DNA from 4 places in the Streptomyces sp. NBC_00727 genome. Region 2 is predicted to be linked to each of the others. Evidence: riboswitches for the same ligand, from Rfam matches in the RefSeq annotation. Region 2 holds a riboswitch; each other region holds the start of a gene.
The links. Region 2 has a riboswitch for thiamine pyrophosphate ahead of thiC (phosphomethylpyrimidine synthase ThiC). Riboswitches for the same ligand answer to the same signal wherever they lie in the genome.
Positions count from the first base shown of each region.

Region 1: another riboswitch for thiamine pyrophosphate. It lies ahead of thiO (glycine oxidase ThiO); the one in region 2 lies ahead of thiC (phosphomethylpyrimidine synthase ThiC).
Region 3: another riboswitch for thiamine pyrophosphate. It lies ahead of OG242_RS29550 (purine-cytosine permease family protein); the one in region 2 lies ahead of thiC (phosphomethylpyrimidine synthase ThiC).
Region 4: another riboswitch for thiamine pyrophosphate. It lies ahead of OG242_RS24245 (thiamine ABC transporter substrate binding subunit); the one in region 2 lies ahead of thiC (phosphomethylpyrimidine synthase ThiC).

Region 1 covers NZ_CP108981.1:1,625,282-1,629,606, forward strand. The annotation lists gene thiE (thiamine phosphate synthase) at 1-19, opposite strand, end outside; gene OG242_RS07195 (Rv2175c family DNA-binding protein) at 121-486, opposite strand; gene OG242_RS07200 (NAD(P)/FAD-dependent oxidoreductase) at 552-1,787, opposite strand; TPP riboswitch at 1,870-1,981, shown strand; gene thiO (glycine oxidase ThiO) at 1,979-3,154, shown strand; gene thiS (sulfur carrier protein ThiS) at 3,151-3,369, shown strand; gene OG242_RS07215 (thiazole synthase) at 3,372-4,166, shown strand.
Region 2 covers NZ_CP108981.1:3,533,129-3,537,453, forward strand. The annotation lists gene OG242_RS15955 (IclR family transcriptional regulator) at 1-597, shown strand, start outside; gene OG242_RS15960 (SsgA family sporulation/cell division regulator) at 699-1,136, shown strand; gene OG242_RS15965 (YibE/F family protein) at 1,217-2,548, opposite strand; TPP riboswitch at 2,619-2,754, shown strand; gene thiC (phosphomethylpyrimidine synthase ThiC) at 2,747-4,325, shown strand, end outside.
Region 3 covers NZ_CP108981.1:6,548,470-6,552,794, reverse strand. The annotation lists gene OG242_RS29560 (ROK family transcriptional regulator) at 189-1,424, shown strand; gene OG242_RS29555 (formylglycine-generating enzyme family protein) at 1,421-2,401, shown strand; TPP riboswitch at 2,459-2,553, shown strand; gene OG242_RS29550 (purine-cytosine permease family protein) at 2,544-3,926, shown strand; gene OG242_RS29545 (TROVE domain-containing protein) at 3,933-4,325, opposite strand, start outside.
Region 4 covers NZ_CP108981.1:5,318,611-5,322,935, reverse strand. The annotation lists gene OG242_RS24250 (ABC transporter permease) at 1-1,588, opposite strand, end outside; gene OG242_RS24245 (thiamine ABC transporter substrate binding subunit) at 1,675-2,778, opposite strand; TPP riboswitch at 2,861-2,977, opposite strand; gene rlmN (23S rRNA (adenine(2503)-C(2))-methyltransferase RlmN) at 3,048-4,154, opposite strand; gene OG242_RS24235 (phosphatidate cytidylyltransferase) at 4,244-4,325, opposite strand, start outside.

The sequences.
Region 1 (4,325 bases), 1.9 Mb from region 2:
GCGCGCGAGACGTGGACATGGTGCGGTTCCCCCCGGGGAAGACGGTGACGGCGGATCAGTGGTGCGGCGCGGGGAAGCGGGCCGCCCGCTCGCGCGGCGCGGCCCGCTTCCCCGGACGGTTCAGACGGCGAGCGCCTGGGCGCGGCGCTTCACCTCCGTGCCGCGATTCTCACTCAGTGCCTGCGCGGGCGTGCCCGGCAGGGTCGGGTCGGGAGTGAAGAGCCATTCGAGCATCTCCTCGTCGGAGTAGCCGTCGTCCTTCAGGAGTGTCAGGGTCCCGGAGAGGCCCTTGACCACCTTGTCGCCGTCGATGAAGGCGGCGGGCACCTGAAGCGCCCGGTTCTCCCCACGGCGTACGGCGATGAGCTGGCCCTCCTTGACCAGCTGCCGCACACGCGTCACCTCGACATCGAGCATTTCCGCGATGTCGGGCAGGTAGAGCCAGGCGGGGACGAGTGCATCGGTCTTTGCGTCAATCTCGGTCACGGGACAAGCCTGCCATCCCGGACTGACAGCCGAAACCCGGACTCGGCTCTTCAGGTCCCGGGCGGTTACGGCAGAACCGCCGACTTGAGCGGTACGGAGGGGTCCCCGGCCCGGTCCGCGTCGAGCCGGGCCCCCGCCTCGACGAGCCGGCGCCCCTGGGCCAGGTCGCGCGGGCGGCCGACCGCGAGCACCGCGACCAGGACGCCGTCGCGCAGCCAGCACACGGACCAGGCGGGTTCGGCCGGGTCGCCGCGCCACAGCAGGGTGTCCGCGTCCGCGTGGTGTCCGGCGTACTGCACGAACCGGCCGAACTGCTCGGACCAGAAGTAGGGCACCGGGTCGTAGGGCGGGACGTCCGCCGTGCCCTCGGCCGCGATGTGGGCGGCGGCGGTCCTCGGGCCCTGGAGGGCGTTGTCCCAGTGGTGGACGACCAGGCGGGTGCCGTAGCGGGCGGAGGGGAAGGAGGCGCAGTCGCCGACGGCGTACACATCGGGGAGCGAGGTGCGCAGCGCCGCGTCGGCCGTCACCGAGCCCTCGGGCCCGAGCGCGATGCCGGAGCCCGCGAGCCAGCCGGTGGCGGGGCGGGCGCCGATGCCGACGACGACCGCGTCGGCCCGGAGGGCGCGCCCGTCGTCGAGGACCACCGCGCCAGGTTCGACGCGGGCCACCCGGGCGCCGGTGAGGAGCCGGGCGCCGCTCTCCTCGTACCAGGCGGCCATCGGGGCGGTCACCTCGGCGGGCAGGGCGCCGGCGAGCGGGCGGTCCGCGGCCTCCACGACGGTGACCTCGCAGCCGGCGGCGCGGGCGGCGGTGGCGAACTCGGCGCCGATCCAGCCGGCGCCGACGACCACGACGGGGTGCCCCGCCTCCAGGACGGGCCGCAGCCGGGCCGCGTCGTCGAGGGTGCGCAGCAGGTGGACGCCGGGCACGCCGTCGGAGCCGGGCAGGGCGACGGGTTCGGCGCCGGTGGCGAGGACCAGGACGTCGTAGGGGACCGGGCCCGCCGAGGTGTCCAGCTCGTGGTCGCCGGCGCGCACACCGGTGACCTCGCAGCCCAGGCGCAGGGTGATGCCGAGGGCCTCGAAGCCGATGTCGAACGCGGACTCCTCGGCCTTCCCGAGCAGCACCGCCTTGGACAGCGGAGGCCGGTCGTAGGGCTGGTGGGGTTCGGCGCCGATGAGGGTGACGGGGCCGGTGAAGCCCTGTTCCCGCAGGGCGACCGCGGTCTGGACGCCCGCCATGCCCGCGCCCGCGACGACGACCCGGCGCCCCGTCCGCTCTGCCTGCTGCTGCTCGCTCACCTGTCCACCTTACGTACCTGACGAGGAGTCAGGGAAGGGAGGGCCCGGCCGCCGTCGTCCCGGCGGGGTTTAGGCTGGCCACCGTAAGACACGCGGGAGCCCGGACGCACCGGGCTGAGAGGGAGGCTGGCGGCCTCCGACCGTACGAACCTGATCCGGGTCATGCCGGCGAAGGGAGGGGCTGGACGCCCATGCGTACCCATCGCACCGACGGGACCGACGTCCTCGTCATCGGGGGCGGCATCATCGGCCTGGTGACCGCCTGGCGGGCCGCGCAGCGCGGTCTGTCCACCGCGCTCGCCGACCCCGAACCCGGCGGCGGAGCGGCCCGGGTCGCGGCCGGAATGCTGGCCGCCGTCACGGAGCTGCACTACGGCGAGGAGACGCTGCTCGGGCTCAACCTCGCCTCCGCCAGGCGCTATCCGGCGTTCACGGCCGAGCTGGAGGAGGCGAGCGGCCGGGACATCGGCTTCCGCGCCTGCGGCACCCTGGCCGTCGCGCTGGACGCCGACGACCGCGCCCATCTGCGCGAACTCCACGAGCTGCAACGCCGCTCGGGCCTGGAGTCGGAGTGGCTGACCGGGCGCGAGTGCCGCCGCCTGGAACCGATGCTCGCCCCGGGCGTGCGCGGCGGGCTGCGGGTGGACGGCGACCACCAGGTCGACCCGCGCCGGCTGGCCGCGGCCCTGCTCACCGCCTGCGAACGGGCCGGTGTGGTCTTCCACCGCCGCCACGCCGACCGCCTCTCGGTGGTGGCCGACCGGGCCGTGGGAGCCGTGCTCGACGACGGTACGCAGGTGGCCGCCGACCAGGTCGTGCTCGCCGCGGGCAGCCTCAGCGGCCGGCTCGCCGGGGTCCCCGCCCACGTCCTGCCGCCGGTCCGCCCAGTCAAGGGCCAGGTGCTGCGCCTCACCGTGCCCCCGGCGTACGCCCCCTTCCTCTCGCGCACCGTGCGGGCGGTGGTCCGGGGCAGCCACATCTATCTCGTACCGCGCGAGAACGGCGAGCTGGTCGTCGGCGCCACCACCGAGGAGATGGGCTGGGACACCACCGTCACGGCGGGCGGGGTCTACGAGCTGCTGCGCGACGCCCACGAGCTGGTGCCCGGCATCACCGAGCTGCCGCTGACCGAGACCCGCGCCGGGCTGCGCCCCGCGTCCCCCGACAACGCCCCGCTGCTCGGCCGCACCGCGCTGCCCGGCCTCCACCTCGCCACCGGCCACCACCGCAACGGCGTGCTGCTCACCCCCGTCACCGGGGACGCCATGGCGTCGCTGCTGGCCGACGGCGAGCTGCCCGAGGCGGCCCGCCCCTTCTCCCCCGGCCGGTTCTCACCCGCCCCCGCACCCCTGGAGCAGCCCGCATGACCGAGCCCACCGCGCTCACCGTGTCCGTGAACGGCGCACCGGTCGCCGTCGCCGCGGGCACCACCCTGGACGCCCTCGTCGCGACGCTGACCGACGCGCGGACCGGGGTGGCCGCCGCGCTCAACGAGACCGTCGTGCCGCGCGGCCGGTGGACCGCCGCCGCGCTCACCGAAGGCGACCGGGTCGAGGTCCTGACCGCGGTCCAGGGAGGCTGACCGTGTCCGACGACCTCTTCACCCTCGGCGGCGCCGAGTTCACCTCCCGGCTGATCATGGGCACCGGCGGTGCGCCCAGCCTGGACGTGCTGGAGCGGTCCCTGACCGCGTCCGGCACCGAGCTGACCACCGTCGCCATGCGCCGCCTCGACCCGACCGTGCAGGGCTCGGTGCTCTCCGTGCTGCGGAAGCTGTCCATCCGGGTGCTGCCGAACACCGCCGGCTGCTACACCGCCGGGGAGGCCGTGCTCACCGCCCGGCTCGCCCGCGAGGCGCTGGGCACGGACTGGGTCAAGCTGGAGGTGGTGGCCGACGAGCGCACCCTGCTGCCCGACCCGGTCGAGCTGCTCGACGCGGCGGAGACGCTGGTGGACGACGGTTTCACCGTGCTGCCGTACACCAACGACGACCCGGTCCTGGCGCGGAAGCTGGAGGACGTGGGGTGCGCGGCGGTCATGCCGCTCGGCTCCCCCATCGGCTCGGGCCTGGGCATCCGCAACCCGCACAACTTCCAGCTGATCACCGAACAGGCCCGGGTGCCGGTGATCCTGGACGCGGGCGCCGGGACGGCCTCGGACGCGGCGCTCGCCATGGAGCTGGGGTGCTCGGCCGTGATGCTCGCCTCGGCGGTGACCCGTGCCCAGGAGCCGGAGCTGATGGCCGCCGCGATGCGGCACGCGGTGGAGGGCGGGCGGCTCGCCCACCGGGCCGGGCGCATCCCGCGCCGCCACTTCGCCGAGGCGTCCTCGCCGACGGCCGGGCGGGCGGTGCTGGACCCGGAGCGGCCGGCCTTCTGAACGCGATGAGCCGCCCCGGTCCGGACCAACGTGCCGGAATCCACAGTTCCGGTGCCGGAAGGCCGCTGGAAGCCGGGATTCCGGCCCCTGGCGGCACGCCCCTGTCACGGCTCGGCTTCAGTACTGCGCCGGGTTCGCTCCGCGGCGGCGGGCCTGTCC
Region 2 (4,325 bases):
GAGGGATACCTGCGCCGGGAGAACGGCGTCTTCCTCTTCGGCGCCGCCGCCGAACGGCTGATGGGTGACGGCGCCCTGCAGAGCCGCCGCGGCGCCATGACCCAGTCACTGGACCGCTGGCGGGACCTCGTCGGGGCTCCGGTGTACTGCGCGATCTACCGCGAGGGTGAGATCGAACTCCTCGCCGTGGCCGACACCCCCGAGCAGCCGGCGGTGGACGAGTGGGCGGCCTTCCGGGAGACCGGGCACGCGCACGCGATCGGCCAGTGCCTGCTGAGCCGGCTCGACGAGAAGGCCCGCGAGGACCACTTGGACCGGCACCCGGTCCGCCAGCTGACCCGGTATTCCGTGCGCGACCGCTCGGCGTTCCTCGCGCGGCTGCGGTCGCTGGAGCGTACGGAACCGGTCATCGAGCGACAGGAGTACGCGCTCGGGACGGTCTGTGCGGCCATCCCGATCGTGGCCGGATTCACCGCCGCCGCGATGGCCATTTCTCTCCCCCTCGACGAGGAAGAACGGTTGCTCCCCGCAGTCGAACGGTTACGCGCTGAAGTGGCCAGCCTCTTGCGTTCGTTCGTGTTCTCTATCAGTATCTGAAAAATCACTCCTTGTGATCTGCTATCGCGTGCACCACGATGGCGTCAATAGGGCCACGGGGGATCATTCCTGGCCAGATTCATCTACTGCGGGGTTGAACGATGCGTGAGTCGGTTCAAGCTGAGGTCATGATGAGCTTCCTCGTCTCCGAGGAGCTCTCATTCCGTATCCCGGTGGAGCTCCGGTACGAAGTGTGCGATCCGTACGCGATCCGGATGACCTTCCATCTGCCCGGCGACGCCCCCGTCACCTGGGCCTTCGGTCGCGAGCTGCTGCTCGACGGCCTCAACAGCCCCAGTGGTGACGGCGATGTGCACATCGCGCCGACCGAGCCCGAGGGCCTGTCCGATGTCCACATCCGGCTGCAGGTGGGCGCCGACCGTGCGCTCTTCCGGGCGGGCACGGCACCTCTTGTCGCCTTTCTCGACCGTACGGACAAGCTGGTGCCGCTCGGGCAGGAGTGCACGCTGGATGACTTCGACGGCGACTTGGAGGAGGAGCTGGGGCGCATTCTGGCCGAAGAGCAGAACGCCGGCTGAAGAAGCCCGGTGTTCTCGGGCCCTCCATGCCACTCGAACAAGACACCTGCCGATCGGGTGAATCACGCTCCGTGTTCCAGTCAGGACCTCGCCCGCCGTCGTCGGCCCCGGCCGCTCCGCACGGGTGCCGAAGCTCCGGCTTCCGCGCCGAGCCCCGTGCGGTCCGCTGTGACGACCACTGCCGCGAGCGCGGTCGTCACCGGTACGGAGGCGACCAGCCCGATCGAGCCGACGAGGGTGCGCACGATCTCCTCCGCCACCAGCTCGCTGTTGGCGACAGTGCCGACGCTGCTCTGCGCGACCGTGAACAGCAGCAGGAGGGGCAGCGCGGCGCCGGCATAGGCGAGCACCAGGGTGTTGACCACCGAGGCGATGTGATCGCGTCCGATTCTGGTCCCTGCCCGGTAGAGCTGCTTCGCCGTCATGGTGGGGTTCGCCTGGCGCAGCTCCCAGACCGCCGAGGTCTGGGTGACGGTGACGTCGTCGAGCACCCCGAGGGAGCCGATGATGACACCGGCCAGCAGCAGGCCGCTCATGTCGATGTGCGGATACAGGCCGTGGATGAGGCCGGTGTTGTCGTCGGTGTTCCCGCTCAGGCTCGCCCAGCCGATGAAGAGTGAGCCGAGCAGCCCGATCAGGAGCAGCGAGACCAGGGTGCCGATGACGGCGACGGAGGTGCGGGCGGTCGGTCCGTGGCAGATGTAGAGAGCGATCAGCATGATCGCGCCCGCCCCGACGACCGCCACCACCAGCGGGTTCGAGCCCTGCAGGATGGCCGGAAGGATGAACAGGGTCAGGATCGCGAACGACAGCGCGAGCGCCACCAGGGCCATGACCCCGCGCATCCTGCCCACCAGCACCACCGCGAGGGCGAAGATCCCGGCCAGCAGCATCAGGGGGAACTTCCGGTTCACGTCCGTCACGGAGTACTGGAGGTCATGGGGCGCGTCCGGGGCGTACGCCACCACCACTCCCTGGCCCTCCCGCAGTTGTCTGGGGGCGTCCGGCTGGACCACCTCGACGAACCGGCGTCCCTTGTCGGGGCCACTGGTGACCTCGACGGTGGCCTTCTCGCAGAGCCCCCCGTCGGCCTTCGGCTCCCCGTCGGGCGGGTCGGTCGCGCCGTCGACGGGGAGCTGGGCGGCGTTCACGTCCTTGCAGTCCACCTTGACGACACCCACCACCTTTCCCTGCTGGGTCTGCCGGTCGAAGCCGACGCCGGTCCGTTCGTGCGCCGGCGCACCACCCGGCCATAGCGCGACGAGACCGACGATCACGGCGGCTGCGAAGGGGATCAGCACCGCGGCGATCACCTTGCGCAGATGGGCGGATACAGGCGCGGCCGGGCCATGGCTGTGTGCGTGGGCCTGCTGATGGCCCTGCGGGTCTGGGTCGCGATGAGGGGGCGTCACCGGCCGATCATCGCAAGAAGGAAGAGGCCCTCTGTTCAGCTCGCCCGTCCAGGGGCTAGCGTGGTGGCACCTTTGCACACGCGGGAGCTCGGAGCACCGGGCTGAGAGGGCGCTGACCGCCGTACGTCCGTACGGCAGTGATGCTGCGCCGACCGCCGAACCTGTTACCGGGTAATGCCGGCGTAGGGAGTAGGTCTCATGACCACATCGGACACACGCACGCCTGCCTCCAATCAGGGCGACGAGGCCGGGAAGTCCATCGGCTGGCACAAGGGGTACGTCCAGGGGCAGCGCCCGGACATCCGGGTGCCGGTCCGTCAGGTGCACCTCACCAACGGCAAGGACGTGACGCTGTACGACACGTCGGGGCCGTACACCGATCCCGCCACCGCGACCGACGTCCGCCGCGGACTCGCGCCCCTGCGGGAGAACTGGATCATTGCCCGCAGCGACACCGAGGAGTACGCGGGCCGCCCCGCCCGTCCCGAGGACGACGGGCTGAAGCACACCTCGCCACGGGGCGGGCTGCGCAACCTGGACGCGGTCTTCCCCGGCCGCCCGCGCCGACCGCGGCGCAGCCGGGACGGGCGGCCCGTCACCCAGCTCGCGTACGCCCGCAGGGGCGAGATCACCCCGGAGATGGAGTACGTCGCGGTCCGGGAGAACGTGGCGGCCGAGGTGGTTCGCGAGGAGATCGCCGCAGGGCGCGCGGTGCTGCCCGCCAACGTCAACCACCCGGAGAGCGAGCCGATGATCATCGGGAAGCGGTTCCTGGTGAAGGTGAATGCCAACATCGGCAACTCCGCGGTGACGTCCTCCATCGAGGAGGAGGTGGACAAGATGACGTGGGCGGCCCGGTGGGGCGCGGACACGGTCATGGACCTTTCCACCGGCCGCAACATCCACACCACCCGTGAGTGGGTTCTTCGCAATTCACCCGTACCGATCGGAACCGTTCCTCTCTACCAGGCCCTGGAAAAGGTCGATGGCAGGGCGGAGGAGCTGACCTGGGAGATCTACAAGGACACCGTCATCGAGCAGGCCGAGCAGGGCGTGGACTACATGACGGTGCACGCCGGCGTACGCCTGCCGTACGTGCCGCTCACCGCTCGCCGCAAGACCGGCATCGTCTCCCGCGGCGGCTCGATCATGGCGGCCTGGTGCCTGGCGCACCACAAGGAGTCGTTCCTGTACGAGCACTTCGAGGAGCTCTGCGAGATCCTCGCCGCTTACGACGTGACGTACTCACTGGGCGACGGACTGCGCCCCGGGTCGATCGCGGACGCCAACGACGAGGCCCAGTTCGCCGAACTGCGCACGCTCGGTGAGCTGAACACGGTCGCCAAGAGGTTCGGGGTGCAGACCATGATCGAGGGGCCGGGGCATGTCCCGATGCACAAGATCAAGGAGAACATCGACCTCCAGCAGGAGATCTGCGAGGAAGCGCCGTTCTACACCCTCGGCCCGCTGACCACCGACATCGCGCCGGCGTACGACCACATCACCTCGGGCATCGGTGCGGCGATGATCGCCTGGTGGGGTACGGCGATGCTCTGTTACGTGACGCCCAAGGAGCACCTCGGGCTGCCGAACCGGGACGACGTGAAGACCGGGGTCATCACGTACAAGATCGCGGCCCATGCCGCCGACCTGGCCAAGGGGCACCCGGGCGCACAGGAGTGGGACGACGCGCTGTCGGACGCCCGGTTCGAATTCCGCTGGGAGGACCAGTTCAACCTGGCGCTCGACCCGGACACGGCGCGGGAGTTCCATGACG
Region 3 (4,325 bases), 3.0 Mb from region 2:
GGTGGTCGTGCTCACAGTGGTGACGGGAGCCGGCCGGGCAGGTTGCGGGGTGCTCGAGCGGGCCGGCTCCGGCGATTGACGGGAACTGTAGGGAGGTCCACTTTTTTACGTCAACCCTCGGGAATAAACATTGTGTGAATTCGTCCGGCGCGTTGACAGAAAGCACTTGACCGATCGACCATGCGTCCATGACCGAACGCACCGATGCCCTCCAGCGCCTGCGCAGAGCCAATGAAGCCGCCGTACTGGGCGAGCTGCGCAGGTCGGGGGCGCTCAGCCGGGGCGAGCTCAAGGACCGGGTCGGTCTCTCCCGTACGACCCTGTTCGCGATCGTGTCCGACCTGCTGGAACGCAACGCGGTCGTCGAGCAGCCCGCCCCCGATCCGGGGCAGCCGAGGGGGCGCGGCCGGCCGGCCCTGGAGATCTCGCTCAACTCGCACGGCGCGGAACTGATCGGCATCGACCTCCAGCGCCACCACATCCACGTGGTCGTCGCCAACTGCGCCCATGAGATCGTCGGCCGGAACAGCGCCCCGGTCCCGGCGGACAGCCAGGCAGCCGAACGGGCCGCGCAGGCGATCCGGGCGGTCGAGGAACTGGTGCGGCGCGAGAACATCAGCCTCGCCCCGGTCCAGGGCATCGGCCTCGGCCTGCCCGGCTTCGTGCAGAATCCGGCGTCCGCCGACCGGCACGCGATGACCCCGTTCGCCGGGCACGTCGCCGCCGAACTCGGCCGGCACTTCGGCGCCCCGGTGCTCACCGACAACAACTCCCGGCTGGCCGCGCTCGCCGAGGTCACCTGGGGTGCGGCACGGGGCTTCGACAACGCCGTCTACCTGCGCTGGTCCCAGGGCGTCGGCGGCGGGCTCGTCGTCAACGGCTCACTGGTGCACGGCGCCCACGGCGCGGCCGGCGAGATCGGGCACACCAGCTGCGACCCCGAGGGCAAGCCCTGCCACTGCGGCGGCCGGGGCTGCCTGGAGGGGCTGATCTCCGTCCCGGCCCTGCTCGCCGCCTGCGCCGAGCGCGGAGTGGACGCCGGGGACGCGGACGAGCTGATCGCGCTCGCCGCCGAGGGCCGGCCGGAGGTGGCCGATGTGCTCCGGGGAGCGGCCGTCACCGCGGGCCGGGTGCTCGCCGCGCTCGCCGCCCAGGTCGATCCGGAGTGCGTCGTCGTGTACGGGGAGCCGGCCGCGCTCGACGACCTGGTCCTCGCTCCGATCAGGGAACAGATCGCTACGCTCTCTCTGCCGTCCGCCCCCCGCTCCATCGAGGTGCGCGGTTCCGCCCTCGGCGGCGAGGCGGCGGCGCTGGGCGGTGTGGCCCTGCTGCTGCGCACCACGGGCCAGGACCTGGCGGAACTGCTGGACCGCCCGGCGCCGGTCCCGGCGGGCTCCGCCCACGACGAACGGACTTCCCCATGAGCGCCTGCTGCGGGCCGGGCCGTGAGAGCGCGACCACGGCCGCCCCCGTCACCACGGCCACCACTCCCCCGGCCGGCTTCGCCGTGCCCGAGTGGAGCACCGCCGACCTGCTGCGCGGCACCGTCGCCGTGCCCGGCGGGCCGTTCCTGATGGGCGGCGCCGACGAGGACGCGTTCCCCGCCGACGGGGAGGGGCCTGTCCGGGAGGTCGTGCTCGCCCCGTTCCGCATCGACGTGGCCTGTGTGACCAATGCCGGGTTCGCGCGCTTCGTCAAGGCCACCGGCTACCGCACCGAGGCCGAACTCATCGGCTGGTCCTACGTCTTCGGCGCCTTCGTCCCCCGCGAGGCACGCCATGCGGTGCTGCCCGGGACGGTGCCCGGCGCGCCCTGGTGGAGCGCTGTAACCGGGGCCTGCTGGCGGGCGCCCGAGGGGCCCGGCACCTCGATCGGCGACCGTCGGGACCACCCGGTGGTCCATGTGTCGTGGAACGACGCCACCGCCTACGCCCGCTGGGCCGGGAAGCGGCTGCCCACCGAGGCCGAGTGGGAGAAGGCGGCCCGGGGCGGACTGGTCCGGGCCCGCTTCCCCTGGGGCGACGCGCTGACCCCCAAGGGCCGGCACCGCTGCAACATCTGGCAGGGGGACTTCCCGGTCCGCAACACCCGCGAGGACGGCTACGCGGGCACCGCGCCCGTGAAGGCGTACGCCCCCAACGGCTACGGGCTGTACAACGTCTCGGGCAACGTGTGGGAGTGGTGCGCCGACCGGTTCAGCGCCGACTGGCACGTACCGGACCGCCCGGAGACGCGGATCGACCCGGCCGGGCCGCCCGAGGGCGGCAACCGGGTGCTGCGCGGCGGCTCGCACCTGTGCCACCGCTCGTACTGCAACCGCTACCGGGTCGCCGCCCGTACGTCCAACACACCCGACAGCACCACAGGTCACGGCGGGTTCCGCTGCGCGATGTCCCTCTGAGCGCCGGCGGCCGGCCCCCGCTCGGACCCGCACATCCCTCCGGCTATCCTGGCCGCCACACCGGACACGGGGTGCCCTGCGACAGGGCTGAGATCACACCCGTCGAACCTGAACCAGTTAGCACTGGCGGAGGGATGTCTTCATGTCGTTGTCGCATGCCCGGGACGAGCGCGCCGCTTTCGGCGGGCGCATGCCCACCGCGCCCGGCGATCTGCGCGTCGAGGCGCACGGGATAGCCCCGGTCCCCGAGGACCGGCGCTACGGCGGCCCCGGGCGGCTGTTCACCGTCTGGTTCGCGCCCAACCTGACCATGACCGGCGTCTTCACCGGCACCGTCGGCATCGCGCTGGGCCTGGACTTCGGCACCGCCCTCGCCGCCGTCGTGCTCGGCACCCTCGTCGGCGCCGCGCCCACCGCGTATCTCGGCACCTGGGGCAGCCGGACCGGGGCCGGGCAACTGCCGCTCGCACGGCTGGCGTTCGGGCCTGGTGTGGTGCTGCCGGGCGCGCTCCAGTGGCTGTCCTCGATCGCGTGGGACGCGCTGATCGGTCTGTTCGGCGGGGACGCGCTGGCGCAGTTGTGCGGCTGGCCGTTCTGGCTGGGCGTCCTGGTCATGATGGCCGCGCAGGGTGCGCTGGGCGTGCTGGGCTACGAGGTGATCCACCGGCTCCAGACCGTCATGACCTTCGCGCTCGCCGCCGCCTTCGCGGTCCTCGCGACCAAGCTCCTGAACGGTGTCGACCCGGTGACCAGCGGGTCCGTGCACGGCGCGGACCGGGCCGGCGCCTTCGTCCTGACCTGCACCATCGCCCTGAGTCTGGCGCTGTCCTGGGCCCCCTACGCCAGTGACTTCAGCCGCTATCTGCCGCGCGAGACGTCCCGGCCGCGGATGTTCTGGTGCACGCTGGGCGGGATCAGCGCCTCCTTCGTGGCGGTCCAGACGATCGGGCTGTGGGGCGCCTCGGTCTTCACGGACCAGACCGCGCGCGGCGTCGACACGCTGCTGGGCGGCGGCGCGCTCGGGGCGTTCGGGCTGCTCGCGGTCGCGCTGGCCGCGCTGTGCAGCAACGCGATGAACGACTACAGCGGTTCGCTGGCGTTGCAGACGATGGGTGTACGTGTGCCGCGCCCGGTCGCCGCGGCGCTCGCCGCCGCCCTCGGCTTCCCGCTGGTGCTGTGGATGCACGCGGCGGACACCACGGCCCGCTTCCAGAACGTGCTGCTCCTCGTCGGCTACTGGATCCCCGGCTTCGTGGCGATCGTGTCCGTGGACTGGCTGGTGCGGGCGAGGGACCGGCGCGGCGCCCCCGTCGACCTCGCCGCCGAGCACGCCCGGCCGCGCCCGTGGTGGCCGGCGCTCGCCGCGTTCGCCGCGGCCTTCGCGGCGGCGGTGCCGTTCATGAGCACCGGCCTGTACGTGGGCCCGGTGGCCGAGGCGCTGCACGGCGCGGACCTGGCGTACGGAGTGGCGTTCCTCGTGGCCCTCGTGGTGTACGCCCCGCTGCGGATGCGCCGGCGCCCCTGACCGGGCTCACTCCTCGACGGTCCACGGCCAGACCGCCCGGCGGCCGTTCTCGATGAGGCCGGCCATCCGGAACGCCGCGTCGGTGAGCCCGCCGAAGGTGTGCCGGTTCGGGCCCGTGGGACCGTTGGCCGGCCGGTACCCGGCGAGGTTCCAGGTGTGGACCGGGACCTTGCGCGGCACCGGGTCGGACCCCCGGGGGCCGTAGGGCAGGGCCTGTTCGTCGGTGACGAGCAGCACCCGGTCGTGGTCCAGGTAGTGGGTGCGCAGCGCCTTCGTGGTGTCGGTGCCGCCGAGCCGGTGGAACCGTTCCAGCACGTCCAGGACCGGTTCGCCGGGTGCGTACGGGACCGGTGCGCTGCGCCAGCCGAACTCCACCAGGTCCGCCTGCTCGGCACGCAG
Region 4 (4,325 bases), 1.8 Mb from region 2:
GGTCGGTGCGGATGCGTTCGAGCAGCAGCAGCGAGACCGCGCACACGAGCATCAGGATGGTGCTGAGGGCCATGGCCTGGCCGTAGTTGAGCTCCCCGGACCGGCCCAGCAGCCGGGCCACGGCCACCGGAAGCGTCGGGTTGTCCGGACGCGCGATGAACACCGTCGCCCCGAACTCCCCCAGTGACACGGCGAACGCGAACCCGGCGGCGACCAGCAGCGCCCTCCGCACCAGCGGGAAGTCCACCTCGCGCCAGGCCCGCAGCGGCGAGGCCCCGAGCACCGCCGCGGCCTCGCGCAGCCGGGCGTCCACCGCCCGCAGGACCGGCAGCATGGTCCGTACGACGAAGGGCACCCCGACCAGCGCCTGGGCGAGCGGCACCAGGATCCAGGAGGTACGGAGGTCGAGCGGCGGCTTGTCCAGGGTGATCAGGAAGCCGAAGCCGACGGTCACCGCGGAGACCCCGAGCGGCAGCATCAGCAGCGCGTCGAAGCCCCGGACGAGCCGGCCGGCCCGCCGGGTGAGCGCGGCGGCGGCGAGGCCCCCGACGACCAGGGCGATCAGGGTCGCGACGAGGGCGTAGCGCAGCGAGTTCCCGATCGCCTCGATGGGCGCCACCAGGAACGTACCGCTGTTGGCGTCCGCCGAGGTGAGCGCGCGGTAGTAGGCGAGCCCGGAGCCGCCGAGCGAGCGTTCCACCAGCACGGCGAGCGGCAGCAGTATCAGCACGAGCACGCTCAGCAGCACTCCGCCGAGCAGCGCCCACTGCCCGGCACCGCTCGGCCTGCGCGCCGTCTGTGCCGGGTCGACCAGCTTCAGCGCACGCTCCCTGCGGCGTACGGTCCAGGCGTGCACGGCGAGGATCGCGCCGACGGCGGCGAACTGCACGAGCGTCAGCACGGCGGCCGTGGGCAGGGCCAGCAGTTGCGCGGTCTGCCGGTAGATCTCCACCTCCAGCGTGGAGAAGCCGGGCCCGCCGAGGATCTGTACGACCCCGAAGGAGGTGAAGGTGAAGAGGAAGACCATCAGCGCGGCGGCGGCCACGGCCGGGGCGAGCGCGGGCAGCGTGACGCGGCGCCAGGCGGTGAACCTGCTCGCGCCCAGCACCCGGGCGGCCTCCTCCTGACGCGGGTCGAGCTGCGCCCAGAGCCCGCCGACGGTGCGGACGACGACCGCGTAGTTGAAGAAGACGTGGGCCAGCAGGATCGCCCACACGGTGGTGTCGAGCCGTACGCCCCACAGCTCGTCGAGCAGCCCGCCGCGTCCGAGCAGCGCGAGGAAGGCGGTGCCGACGACGACGGTCGGCAGCACGAACGGCACCGTGACGACGGCGCGCAGCACCTGCTTGCCGGGGAAGTCGAACCGGGCGAAGACATAGGCGCCGGGCAACGCGATCAGCAGGGTCAGCGCGGTCGAGGCGAGCGCCTGCCACAGCGTGAACCACAGGACGTCACGGATCTCCGGCCGGGCCAGCACCTCGCCGAACCGGCCGAACTGCCAGACGCCGTCCGCCTTGAGCCCCCGGCCGACGATCGCGGCGACCGGGTAGGCGAAGAACACGGCGAAGAACGCGACGGGCACGGCCATAAGCCCGAGCCGCACCGCGGTCCCGCGCCGGGCCCGGGCGCGTGCGGACCTCCCGCGCGCGCCCGGTCCGCGTACGGGAGTCTTCGTTACTTCACTACGAGCGAGGACCATGACCGGACCCACTGCTCACGGTTCTTGGCGATGGTGTCCGGGGCGACGGTCGCCGGCTTGTCGGCGGTGGCGCCGAACTTCGTGAAGAGCTCCGGCACCTTCGCGTCCTTGGCGACCGGGCTGACGAACATGGTCAGCGGCATGTCCTCCTGGAACTTCTTCCCGATCAGGAAGTCCAGCAGGGCCTTGCCGCCTGCCTCGTTCTTCGCCCCGTCCAGCAGACCGGCGAACTCGATCTGGCGGAAGCAGGTCCCGGTGGCGACCCCGGTGGGCGCGGTCTTGGGCTGCGGGTCGGCGTACAGCACCTCGACGGGCGGGCTGGAGGCGTAGCTGACGACGAGCGGCCGGTCGGCCTTGGCCTTCTTGCCGCCCGCGGAGCCGGAGAACTCCTCGTTGTACGCCTGCTCCCAGCCGTCGACGACCTTGACGCCGTTGTCCTTCAGCTTCTTCCAGTAGTCCTGGTAGCCGTCCTCACCGAAGGTGGCGACGGTGCCCAGCAGGAAGCCGAGGCCGGGCGAGGAGGTCGCGGCGTTCTCGGTGACGAGCAGGTTCTTGTACGCGGGCTTCGCCAGGTCGGCGAAGGTCTTCGGCGGCGCGAGCTTCTTGTCGGCGAAGTACTTCTTGTCGTAGTTGACGCAGATGTCGCCGGTGTCGACCGGGGTGACCCGGTGCTTGTCCGCGTCCAGCTGGACATCGGCCGGGACCCGGTCGAGCCCCTTGGCCTCGTACGGCGTGAACAGCCCGTTGTCGAGGGCGCGCGAGAGCAGGGTGTTGTCGACGCCGAAGAAGACGTCGCCGCGCGGGGAGCCCTTGGTCAGGATCTCCTGGTTCAGGGCGGCGCCCGCGTCACCGCTCTTGAGGACCTTGACGGTGTAGCCGGTCTGCCGGGTGAACTCCTTCAGCACGTCCTTGGAGGCGTTGAAGGAGTCGTGGCTGACCAGCGTGACGGTCTTGGAGCCGGAGCCCTTGGTGGATCCGGAACCGGACGCCGAGTCGTCGGAACTCCCGCAGCCGGCCAGCGCGGTGACGCCGAGCGCGGCGGCGACGGCCGCGACCGCGGCCTTCTGGGTGGTGCTCATGTGTGATTCCTCCTGGAGTGACCAGGAAGAGACGCGGCCCTGCCCGCACCGGTGGAAACCGGAAGCGGGCAGGGCGCAACAGCTTGAGTATGGTCCGAACTTCCTACCCGGAATGACCCGGGCGAGGTTCAGAGGGTCTGCGGCCAACCTGTCCTTGGTGCCGCACTCTCAGCGCTGTGGCGCTCCCCTGTCGGAATATGCAGTTGATTTCGGCCCCAGGCTACACGGCCGTTTTCGGCCGCGGTTCCGCATGCCCGGGCCGCTCGCCCTCAGCGCTCGGAGGCCGCCAGCTGTCCGCAGGCGCCGTCGATCTCCTGGCCCCGGGTGTCGCGGACGGTGACCGGCACGCCGTGGCTCGCGATGGCCTCGACGAACGCGCGCTCGTCCTCGGGCCGCGACGCGGTCCACTTGGAGCCGGGGGTCGGGTTGAGCGGGATCAGGTTGACGTGGACGCGCCTGCCTTTGAGGAGCCGGCCCAGCCGGTCGCCGCGCCACGCCTGGTCGTTGATGTCGCGGATCAGGGCGTACTCGATGGAGATGCGGCGGCCGGACTTCTCCGCGTACTCCCACGCGGCGTCCAGCACCTCACGGACCTTCCACCGGGTGTTGACCGGCACCAGGGTGTCGCGCAGCTCGTCGTCCGGGGCGTGCAGCGAGACCGCGAGGCGGCACTTGAAGCCCTCGTCGGCGAACCGAAGCATCGCGGGCACCAGGCCGACGGTGGACACGGTGATCCCGCGCTGCGAGAGACCGAGGCCGTCGGGCTCGGGGTCGGTCAGCCGGCGGATCGCGCCGACGACGCGGTTGTAGTTGGCCAGCGGCTCGCCCATGCCCATGAACACGATGTTGGACAGCCGGGCGGGGCCGCCGGGGACCTCGCCGTCGCGCAGGGCGCGCATGCCGTCCACGATCTGGTGGACGATCTCCGCGGTCGACAGGTTGCGGTCGAGACCGGCCTGCCCGGTCGCGCAGAACGGGCAGTTCATGCCGCAGCCGGCCTGCGAGGAGATGCACATGGTGACCCGCTCCGGGTAGCGCATCAGGACGGACTCGACCAGCGTCCCGTCGTGCAGCTTCCACAGGGTCTTGCGGGTGGTGTCGTCGTCGCAGCTGATGTGCCGGACGACGGACATCAGATCGGGGAACATCGCCTCGGCGAGCTTGTCCCGCGATCCGGCCGGGATGTTGGTCCACTCGGCCGGGTCGTGCGCGTACCGCGCGAAGTAGTGCTGCGAGAGCTGCTGGGCGCGGAACGGCTTCTCGCCGATCGCGGCGACGGCTTCCCTGCGCTCGGCGGGCGTGAGGTCGGCGAGGTGCCGCGGCGGCTTCTTGGCTCCGCGGGGCGCGACGAAAGTGAGTTCTCCGGGCTTAGGCATGGTTCTTCCAGTGTCGCAGACGGAACGGCGAAGGCCCGCCGCCCTGTGGACGACGGGCCTTCGTACGGAAAACCGCAGGCCGGAGCCGGTCAGCCGGAGCCGACGAAGAGGACGAGCAGCAGCCAGACCACCGGGGCGGTCGGCAGCAGGGAGTCCAGCCGGTCCATGATC